Halorientalis litorea: one gene and its partner. Each later gene encodes a partner of the first gene's protein in a complex. Links are inferred from orthologs where the notes say so. Each region holds a gene or a part of one and is shown in the gene's direction. Other genes may lie near its edges.

Region 1 (7,524 bases):
CGATGGCCGATAGACTCGTCTGTCGCGAGTGCCACCGCGTGCAGGACGCCGAACAGGAGGAAGCCTGTGTCGCCTGCGGGTCGACGTCGCTGACCGAGGACTGGGCCGGCTACGTCATCATCACCCATCCCGAGGAGAGCGAGGTTGCCGCGGAGATGCAGGTCGAAGAGCCCGGCAAGTACGCACTGAAGGTCCGTTGAGTCCGTGACCGACGAACCAGACGAGACGGCCACGGGGGACACGGCCGACGACGAAGAGCCGTCGGCGGATGTCGTCGTCACACTCCAGCAGTCCCTCCGTGGCGAACTGAAAGAGCCGTTCGGGCCGCTCTACACCGACGCGGAGACGCTGTTGGCCGACGCCGACGACCCGCTCGTCGCAGTCGGAGACATCGTGACGTACCACCTCGTGCGCGCCGGGCAGGTGCCGGACGTGGCACTGGTCGACGGCCACACCAAACGCTCGACGGTCGAAGACCACGTACAGGAGGCCATCGACAGTGGCGTGTTCGACCGCGAGGTGCGGGTGCCGAACCCGCCAGCGACGCTGTCGGCCGACCTGTTGACCGCGCTCCGCGACGCGCTCGACGCCGACGGGTCGACGGTCGTCGTCGTGGACGGCGAGGAGGACTTGGGGGCACTCCCCGCTATCGTCGCCGCGCCGGACGCCGCAAGCGTCGTCTACGGACAGCCAGACGAAGGGATGGTATTGGTCACCTGTGACGCGGAGACGGTCGATGTGGTGCGTGACCTCCTCACACGGATGGACGGGGACACCGGCCGTCTGTGGGGACTCCTCGGACTCGCCGACTGAGTGCGGGCTTCGAAATCCTTTTACTCGCTTCGCAGGGAGGTAGAGGTATCATGGATATCGATATCGTCGAGGAAGCCGAGAACCCGATGCTACACCGGACCGACGTGCGCTTCGAGATGGTCCACGAGGACGCCACGCCCTCCCGACTCTCCGTGCGTGACAGTCTCGCCGCCAAACTCAACAAGGAGGCCGAAGAGGTCGTCGTCCACGAACTCGACACGAAGTTCGGGATGCGCAAGACCGTCGGCTACGCGAAGGTCTACGAGACGCCCGAGCACGCGCAGGACGTCGAGCAGGACCACATGCTCGAACGCAACAAGATTACGGCCGACGGCGAGGAGGCCGAGGAAGAGGCGGAGGAGGCATAGATGCCCCGTCACGAGTTCTACGACGACGACGGCACCACCGAGAAGGAGATGTGCCCACGCTGTGGCGACGCCTTCCTCGCGGACCACGGCGACCGCCAGCACTGCGGCCGGTGTGGCTACACCGAGTGGCAGTAGGGCGATGGACCGTGCGGGGCCGGGCCGAGTGACGATGTGTGACCAGCCGTGAGTTCCTCGCTTCGCGTCCTCGGCATCGAAGGGACCGCGTGGGCGGCCAGCGCGGCCGTCTACGACGCCGACACCGACGACGTTCACATCGAGACGGAGGCGTACGAACCGGAGAGCGGCGGCATCCATCCGCGCGAGGCCGCCGAACACATGGGCGAACACGTCCCGCAGGTCATCGAGCGGGCACTCGCTCACGCCCGGTCGCTGGCCGACGACGACCCGACGCGTGACCTGTCGGCCGGCGACCCGCCAGTCGACGCCGTGGCGTTCTCGCGTGGGCCGGGACTGGGGCCGTGTCTGCGCATCGTCGGGACGGCCGCCCGCGCCCTCGCCCAGCGGTTCGACGTACCGCTGGTGGGCGTCAACCACATGGTCGCACATCTGGAAATCGGCCGCCACCGCTCGGGGTTTTCCTCGCCAGTCTGTTTGAACGCGAGCGGCGCGAACGCCCACGTCCTCGCGTACCGGAACGGCCGCTATCGCGTCCTCGGGGAGACGATGGACACCGGTGTCGGCAACGCACTCGACAAGTTCACGCGCCACGTCGGGTGGTCCCATCCCGGCGGGCCGAAGGTCGAAGCGGCCGCCGCCGAGGGCGAGTACCACGAACTCCCGTACGTCGTCAAGGGGATGGACTTCTCGTTTTCCGGTATCATGAGCGCGGCCAAGCAGGCGTCCGACGACGGCGTCCCCGTCGAGGACGTTTGCTGTGGGTTACAGGAGAACGTCTTCGCCATGCTGACCGAAGTCACGGAGCGCGCGCTGTCGCTGACCGGGAGCGACGAACTCGTCCTCGGCGGCGGCGTCGGGCAGAACGAGCGACTCCGCGAGATGCTCGAAGCGGTGTGTGCCCAGCGCGGGGCGGAGTTTTTCGCCCCCGAGGACCGCTTCCTCCGGGACAACGCCGGGATGATAGCGGTGCTGGGTGCGACGATGTACGAGGCGGGCGACACCATCCCAATCGAGGAGTCGGCCGTCGACCCGGACTTCCGCCCGGACGAGGTGCCCGTGACGTGGCGGCGCGGGGAGACGACGAACCCGTCGACTGCCGACGACGGGACGGTGCAGGGTGCAGAGGCGACGGTCGAAATCGGGGCCAACCGCGTGGTCAAGACACGCAACCCGCGGACGTACCGCCACCCCACCCTCGACGAGCGGTTACGGGTCGAGCGGACGCGGGAGGAGGCACGGCTGACGACCGACGCGCGCCGCCACGGCGTTCCGACACCGGTGGTTCTGGACGTGGACCCCGCGGCGGGTCGGTTGGTCTTCGAGACGGTGGGCGACGCCGACTTGCGGGACCAGTTGACCGCGGACCGCGTGCGTGCGGTCGCACGACACCTCGCCGCCGTCCACGGGGCCGGGTTCGTCCACGGCGACCCGACGACCCGGAACGTCCGGGTGAGCCGTTCGGATGCGGGCGACGACGGGCGGACGTACCTCATCGACTTCGGCCTCGGCTACTACACCGACGACGTGGAGGACTACGCGATGGACCTCCACGTCCTCGGCCAGTCGCTCGCGGGGACGGCCGACGACGCGGAGGCGTTGTTCGCCGCCGCCGCGGACGCCTACCGGACGGCGGGTGACCCGGCCGTCGTCGACCACCTGCGGGACATCGAGGGCCGCGGTCGCTACCAGTGACGCGGGGTAAACGACTTAACGCCGCCAGTCGAACGGACAGGCATGGCAGACAAGCCGCAGTCCGGCGAACTCTTCGGCGTGCCGTACAACTTCGAGCGACCGAGTGTCAGACGGCTCCTGTCGTCGTACTGGCGACCCGACGAGGGGATGCTCGTGGAGAAGCCCTTCGGCATCGGGTACACGCTGAACCTCGCCAACTGGCGGTCGTGGGTCGTGCTGGCCGTCGCCGCCGTCCTCTTCTGGCAACAGCGCGACGGCGGCGAGGGCGGTGACCGCGAGGAGGACGAACCCGTCGAAGTCGTCGTGGACTAATCGACGCGCATTTCTCCGGCCCGGCCCCAGCGGGCGTATGCTCCGGTTCGTCACGACGAACGAGGGGAAGGTCCGCGAGGCCCGCGAGTATCTGGACGGTGTCGAGCAGTTGGACTTCGACTACACGGAGGTGCAGGCCGAGGACTTGCGAACCGTCGCGGCCCACGGCGCGCGGGAGGCGTATCGCTACGCGGGCGAACCGGTCCTCGTCGACGACGCGGGCCTGTTCGTCGACGCCTTCGACGGATTTCCCGGCCCATACTCCTCGTACGTCGAGGACACCGTCGGCGTCGAGCGCGTCTGGCGGCTGGTCGCGGACGAGGACGACCGCTCGGCGGCGTTCAAGACGGTGCTTGCGTACTGCGACGGTGCCGAGTTCGACGCGTCACCGGAACCGGTCGACCGTGACGACGCGACGCCCGAGCGACGCGGACAGGACCGAACCGTCGACGAGCGAGCGGCGGCGACGACGGACGACCAGGTGGCCGAGGGCGACCTCCCGGTGAAGATATTCGAGGGGTACGTCCCGGGGGAACTCGTCGCGCCCCGCGGCGACGGCGGGTTCGGCTACGACCCCATCTTCGAACACGACGGGCGGACATTCGCGGAGATGACGCCCGCCGAGAAGAACGCAGTCTCACACCGCGGACGGGCACTGGCGAAGTTCGGGGAGTGGTTTCAGGAGCGGTAGCGACTGAAACGTCGAACGACGAGCGAAGCGAGTCTGTCGGGAGTACGCCGAGCGGTAGCGAGGCGTCCCGGACCAGTCGCAGTCCGGGCGCGCAGCGCGAGAAGCACCCCGAACCGTCTGGGCGTGGTTTCAGGAGCGGTAGCGACTGAAACCCGCCGGACAGTGCGGCGGCTGAACCGTCACGCCCGTGGGTCGCGGTCCGGGCCGGGGAAGGTGCCGCCCTCTGTCAGTTCGTACATCGACTCGGGGTCGAACAGCGAGACGAACGCCCGCGGTTCGCGGACGCTCACGTCGGCGTAGGCCCGGAGGGAGGCCCCGGTTTCGACGCTCGTCAGCGCGTCGTCGAACGAGAGGACGTGTGCGGCGTCGCCGCGGTACGCCGAGGCGAGAGCCGGGTGGTCGCCCTCGGGATGGGACACCGAGTCGCGGAGGTTCTCGATTTTCTCGCGCCAGTCGGCCGCGAGCGTGGCGTCCGCACACGTCGCGACGACGGCTTCGGCGTCGGCCAGTAGCGGGTCACTCGCCACGAGCGTGACCCACGAGTGTGCGCGGGCGAGGTCGATAGCCTCGCGTGCGGGGCCGCCGACGAGGAGGTCGGCGGCGAGTACGTCGGCGTCGGCGACGAACCGCGCCGGGGTCGGTCGGGCGTCAGGCATCGTCGCTCCGTCGCTCCGCGAGCGTCGTGCGGACGGTTTCGAGGTCCGTCTCGTACTCGCTCGCTCGCTCGAACAGGTCGGCCCACGTCATACCCGTCGGTCGGAGCGCGAGCCGTGAAAAGCCACCGTTCAGGCGAGCCAGCGGGTGTGGACCAGCCAGTAGGCTGTCCCGGCGAGGAACGCGACGCCGACGTTGGTCACGACGGCGAGCAGACCGATGGCCGCAACCACCCACGGGTGGTCGGTGTCGAAGGCGACACGGCCCAACTGGGCGGCGACGACGGCCAAGAGGACGCCGAGCACCGCCATAGGGAAGGCGAGCCAGACGGTCGCAACCACCGCCGCGCCGGCGTACAACACACCCAACAGGAGGTTCGCCGTCCCGGTTCGCGCGCCGAAGGCGTACTTTCCGGCCAAGCCGCCGCTCCCGTGGCACATCGGGAGGCCACCCAGCGGGACGGCCGCGAGCGTCATCACGCCCATGCTGAGCGAGAGGCTGTCGGTCGACACGTCGGCGTCGAACAGGTCCGAGAGGAGCAAGGAGGTGGCGACGGCGGCGTTGCCGACGGTCATCGCGAGTTGTGCGGCCGTCCCTTCGAGCGCGGCGACGGAGAGGACGGGGCGGCCGGTGGGGAACACCGCCACGGCGGGAACCGAGAGGCTCGGAAGCCCACTGCTCGTGAGTGCCACGACGGTTCCGGCGGCGAGGACGGCGAGGGCGACGCTGCGTCGGTAGCCCGCGGCGGCGGCCACGAGGGCGACGACGGCACCGAGTGCCGCCATCAAGGGGGTGCCGGCCGCGAGGCCAACCCCAGTCTCCAGCAACAGGAGGGCAACGGCCAACTGGACGCCGCGGACGACTGGGCGACCCACGGCGCGTTCGACGCGCCCGAGCGTGCCGGTGAGGCCGACGGCCAACAGGACAGCCCCGGCGAGGAGGCCGGCAGCGAGGAACTCGCCGTATCCGAGCGTGCCGGCGATGGCCAGCCCCGCGAGTGCCTTCATGGGTTCGACCGACATCGGGAGGCCGTAGCCGACGCCCCAGACGATTTGAAAGAGCGCGAACAGCAGGAGGACGTGGGAGAGCGAGGCGGGCGTCAACACGCCGAGCGCGACGACGATGGGGAGGACCGTAATCGAATCCCCTAGCGCGCCGGTGAGTTCGCCGTATCGGAGTTCGAACGCCCGAGACGGCGGTAGGTAGTTCGAGACGGCCACATCGAACGATACAGGTCCGAGAACATGAGGGTTGCTAGAAACCGGAAACTGTTCCTTCACGGACGAGCGGTAACGCGCTAGTGTTACGCCGACGCTCGGCGGGCGTGGTGAATCGATGACAGGTGTCTGACGCGATTTTAAGTCCCCACCTCCCGTCGCTTCCGATAGGGCGCGCACTAGACGGCCTCAGTCTCCCATCCTCCCTGCGCGCCCGGCTTTCCGTTAGACCCCCAACCCCTCGGGCCTCACTTTCAGGCCGCTTCGCCGCGGAACTGGGCGCGCACGTCTTCGAGTGCCTCGGGTGGGGCGATGAGCGCGACGCTGTCGTCGGCCTCGATGACAGTTCGGGGGAGCGGGATGGTCATCGCTTCGTTCTCGCGGCCGTGCGCGTAGATACGGGCGTCTCCGGGCAGTTGGACCTCGACCACTCGGGTCCCGACGAGTGGAGAGTCCGGGGGGACGTGGACTGTCGCGGCAGTGAGGTGTTCCGTAATCTCCGCGAGGACGTTGAAGTCGCCGCCGAGCAGTGCCGTCTTCGCGCCGGCCGCCCCCAGCCGTTCCGGGTAGATTATCTCGTCGACGTCCTCGGCGTACTTCTCGTATATTTCCTCGCGGTAGTCCTCGTCGATGCGGAGGACGGTCCGGCACCCGTGCTGACTGCCGACCATACAGGCCGCGAAGTTCGTGTTCAGGTCACCCGTCAGTGCGGCGATGGCGTCCGCGGTGTCGAGAGCCGTCTGTTCCAGCACGCTCTCCTCGGCACCGTCACCCTCGACGACGTCGAAGCCGTCTGCTTCGGCCCGCTCGACCTTGTCCGGGTCGTTCTCGACGACGACAACAGTGTGGCCCTCGGACCGGAGCGTCTGGGCCGTGCGCATTCCAACCCGACCGAAGCCGATGATGACGAATCGCATACCGTGTGGTATGTCACCAAGGATAAAAACGCTGTCCCACCCCACGAACCGGCCAGACGGGCCGGGACCGCGATTCTTATGCGTCGTGCTCACTACCCCCATGCTGATGTCGGACCGCGATTCAGTCCGCGACGCCCTGTTCCAGCACTCTGACAGCCGCCCGTGTCGTCTCGTCTGGGCAGCGGTCGACGACACGCAGACGACGCCGGACGACATCGGCCCCCGTGACTACGTCGAGGTGTTGCGGGTCACCGATGGGGCCGTCTGTCTGGTCGGGAGCGAGGACCAAGCGGACCTGTACGTCCGCTGGGACGGGAGTCGGGGGCAGTTCGTCTACGTGGCGTTTTGGCCGCCGTGGGGTGTCGTCGACGCTGGCGCGACCGACCGGGATGGGGCCGTTGCCCTCGTCACGGAGCGTGACGGCCCGGCCCCGGTCCACGTCACGGAGACGCCGTTCGGAAACGGTGGGCCTGCGGCGGACCTGAGCGGTCTCGTCTGAGCGGCGTCGTGACTCACGACGAGCGTCGAAAAGAAACGAGAGACTGGTGTCAGACGGTTAGTTGCCGACGTCCATCGCGCGGTCGACGACGTCCTCACCGTAGAGGTCAGCGAGGTCGTCGTGCTGGTCGGGACGGTTCTCGTACACGTCCTGGAACAGCGCGACGGGCGTCATGAGGGCCTGATAGGTTGCTTCGTCCCACATACGGTCGCTACTGACCTCG
Region 2 (2,999 bases), 310 kb from region 1 along the record:
GGAACGCCCGGTGGGCATGTTCGACATCATGGCTTTCACCGAGCGCGAAGAGTACTACCGCGTGTTCCCCGGCGAGGGTGGTCGGCTGGCGCTGACCCCCATCGACGAGGAATCCGCCGGTTCGAAGCTCGGCAAAATCGTCAACAAGCAACACGTCGGCGGCGGTGACGTGCAGTTGACGCTCCACGACGGCGAGACGCTCCTCGTCGAGGAGGACACCGAGTACAACGGCAGCGACTCCATCGTCGTCTCCAACGACGGCGAGGAAATCGTCGCCCACTTCCCCTACGAGGAAGGCGCGCTCGTGACGGCCGTCGACGGTGCTCACGCCGGCGAAATCGGCACCATCGATGAGATTCAGGTCACGCCGGGCAGTTCGGCCAACAACGTCATCGTCGAACAGGACGACGGGGATAGCGAGGCTTCAGACTCGGAAGGCGGCGAAGCCGCCGGTGGCTTCGAGACTGTCGCGGAGTACGTCGTGGTCATCGACGAGAACTTCACGGGCGAGGACTCCGACACGGAGTCCGAGTCTCGTCAGACGGAGTCTGACGGTGGTGATGACGAATGAGTTCGGACTCCGACTCCGGGGCCGACTTCCACGAGATGCGCGAACCGCGCATCGAGAAGGTCGTCGTCCACATGGGTATCGGCCAGGGTGGCCGCGAACTCGCCAACGCCGAAGACATCCTCACGGAGATTACGGGCCAGCAGCCGGTTCGCACCACCGCCAAGGAGACGGTCGGCGAGTTCAACATCCGGCAGGGCGACCCCATCGGGACGAAGGTCACGCTCCGTGACGACGCCGCCGAGGAGTTCCTCGAGACGGCACTGCCGCTGGCCGACCTCTCGGCCTCGCAGTTCGACGACACGGGCAACTTCAGCTTCGGCGTCGAGGAACACACCGAGTTCCCGAGTCAGGAGTACGACCCGACCATCGGAATCTACGGGCTGGACGTGACGGTCAACCTCGTCCGCCCGGGCTACCGCGTCCGCAAGCGCGACAAGGCGTCGCGCTCGATTCCGACGAACCACCGACTCGACCCCGACGACGCAGTCCCGTTCGTCGAGTCGACCTTCGACGTGGAGGTGAACGAATGAGCGAAAGCGAAACGGAAGACCCCGAGGCCGAGACGGAGGCCGAACGCGACCCGACCGGTGAACAGACCGCAAAGCGGACCGAGCAACTCCGCGCGTGTCAGCGCTGTGGCCGCGAGCAGGGTCTCGTCGGCAAGTACGATATCTGGCTGTGTCGACAGTGCTTCCGCGAAATCGCACGCGGTATGGGGTTCAAGAAGTACTCATGACTGGAACTGACCCACTCGCCAACGCGCTCTCGGGGTTGAACAACGCCGAGAGCGTCGGCCATCTCGAACAGACGATATCGCCCGCCTCGAACGAAATCGGCAGCGTACTCGAAGTCTTCTACGACCGCGGGTACATCGACGGCTTCAGTTTCGTCGACGACGGCAAAGCCGGTGAGTTCGAGGTCGAACTGAAAGGCGCCATCAACGAATGTGGCCCCGTCAAGCCCCGCTACGCGGCGGGTGCGGACGAGTTCGAGAAGTGGGAGAAGCGATTCCTCCCCGCTCGTGACTACGGGACCCTCGTCGTGACGACGAGCCACGGCGTCATGAGCCACTACGAGGCCCGCGAGGAGGGCGTCGGTGGCCAAGTCATCGCATACGTATACTAAAAATGACACGAGTAGCACTCGAGATACCGGACGACGTGTCCGCCGAGATGGACCATCTCGACCTGACGGTCGAGGGGCCAAACGGCAGCGTGACGCGTCGGCTCTGGTATCCGGACGTCGACGTCACTGTCCAGGACGGGCAGGTCGTCATCGAGAGTGAGGTAGCGGACGCAAAGACCAACTCGACGGTCGGCACCTTCGAGAGCCACGTCAGGAACATGTTCCACGGCGTGACCGACGGCTGGGAGTACGAGATGGAAGTCTTCTACTCCCACTTCCCGATGACGGTGCGCGTTGAGGACGGTGCGGTCGTCATCGAGAACTTCCTCGGCGAGAAGGCACCCCGCCGGACCGACATCCACGGGGATACCGAGGTACAGGTCGACGGCGAGGAGATTGTCCTGCGCGGCTCGGACATCGAGGCCGTGGGGCAGACTGCCGCCGACATCGAGCAACTCACGCGCGTCAAGGACAAGGACATCCGGGTCTTCCAAGACGGCGTGTACATCACCGCGAAACCGAACCGAGGTGGTGCCTGATGACGGAATCACTCGAAGACGTCGCGGGTGTCGGCGAATCGACCGCGGCGAACCTCCGTGACGCCGGGTACGAGAGCGTCGACGACCTGCGCGAAGCGGACCAGGACGACCTCTCGGAGGTCGACGGCATCGGGAACGCCCTCGCCGCCCGCATCAAGGCGGACGTCGGCGGACTCGAAGTCGACGAGGAGACCGAGGCCGAGGTCGAAGACGACGGTGCCGAGGAGGCCGACGAGGCCGAGACCGGGACCGACGAGACGGCCGACGACGAGGCCGAGGAGTACGAGGACCTGACGGACATCAGCGGCGTCGGAGCCTCGAAGGCGGCCGCACTCGAAGGTGCTGGCTACGAGACCATCGAGGACGTGCGCCGCGCGAGTCAGGACGACATCGCGGAGGTCGACGGCGTCGGGAACGCCCTCGCCGCCCGCATCAAGGCGGACGTCGGCGGACTCGAAGTCAGCGAGGAGACCGAGGCCGAAGTTGAGGACGAAGGTGCCGAGGCCGAGGACGTGGAGACGGAACTCCAGCCTCGTGGTCTGGTCGAGAAGACGCCGGACCTCAGCGAGAACGAGGCTCGGCTGTTGAACCAGCGAAAGCGGGTCAACAAGCCGAAGTTCAACCGGCAGGACCACCACAAGAAAAAGCGCGTCTCCACCTCGTGGCGTCGCCCGACCGGGACCCTCTCGAAGCAACGCCGTGGCTTCAAGGGCAAAGGCGACACCGTCGAGGCCGGGTTCCGAACCCCCAAGGCCGTCCGGGGC

What was found. The genes of interacting proteins can lie anywhere in the genome.
Region 2: MUG95_RS06140 (region 1) and MUG95_RS04460 share a complex: the UniProt entries of both Methanocaldococcus jannaschii proteins name them as parts of the 30S ribosomal subunit. The link is inferred for Halorientalis litorea from one-to-one orthologs.

What each region holds. Positions count from the first base shown.
Region 1 is NZ_CP095482.1:1,134,941-1,142,464, forward strand. Bases 21-2,748 are described here. They hold MUG95_RS06140 (30S ribosomal protein S27ae), read left to right. Parts: upstream 21-1,181; coding sequence 1,182-1,316; downstream 1,317-2,748. Other genes in these bases: spt4 (transcription elongation factor subunit Spt4), read left to right, coding at 21-200; MUG95_RS06130 (GTP-dependent dephospho-CoA kinase family protein), read left to right, coding at 205-813; MUG95_RS06135 (30S ribosomal protein S24e), read left to right, coding at 864-1,181; MUG95_RS06145 (bifunctional N(6)-L-threonylcarbamoyladenine synthase/serine/threonine protein kinase), read left to right, coding at 1,365-2,748. Outside these bases: more of spt4, read left to right, coding at 3-20; more of MUG95_RS06145, read left to right, coding at 2,749-3,011; MUG95_RS06150 (DUF5808 domain-containing protein), read left to right, coding at 3,054-3,323; MUG95_RS06155 (non-canonical purine NTP pyrophosphatase), read left to right, coding at 3,361-4,014; MUG95_RS06160 (DUF7384 family protein), read right to left, coding at 4,194-4,670; MUG95_RS06165 (putative sulfate/molybdate transporter), read right to left, coding at 4,800-5,888; MUG95_RS06170 (potassium channel family protein), read right to left, coding at 6,140-6,802; MUG95_RS06175 (hypothetical protein), read left to right, coding at 6,909-7,301; malate synthase AceB, read right to left, coding at 7,359-7,524.
Region 2 is NZ_CP095482.1:825,388-828,386, reverse strand. It holds MUG95_RS04460 (30S ribosomal protein S8), read left to right. Parts: upstream 1-1,303; coding sequence 1,304-1,696; downstream 1,697-2,999. Other genes in the region: MUG95_RS04450 (50S ribosomal protein L32e), read left to right, coding at 2,526-2,999; MUG95_RS04455 (50S ribosomal protein L6), read left to right, coding at 1,699-2,235; MUG95_RS04465 (30S ribosomal protein S14), read left to right, coding at 1,098-1,307; MUG95_RS04470 (50S ribosomal protein L5), read left to right, coding at 568-1,101; MUG95_RS04475 (30S ribosomal protein S4e), read left to right, coding at 1-571. UniProt on the Methanocaldococcus jannaschii protein: One of the primary rRNA binding proteins, it binds directly to 16S rRNA central domain where it helps coordinate assembly of the platform of the 30S subunit.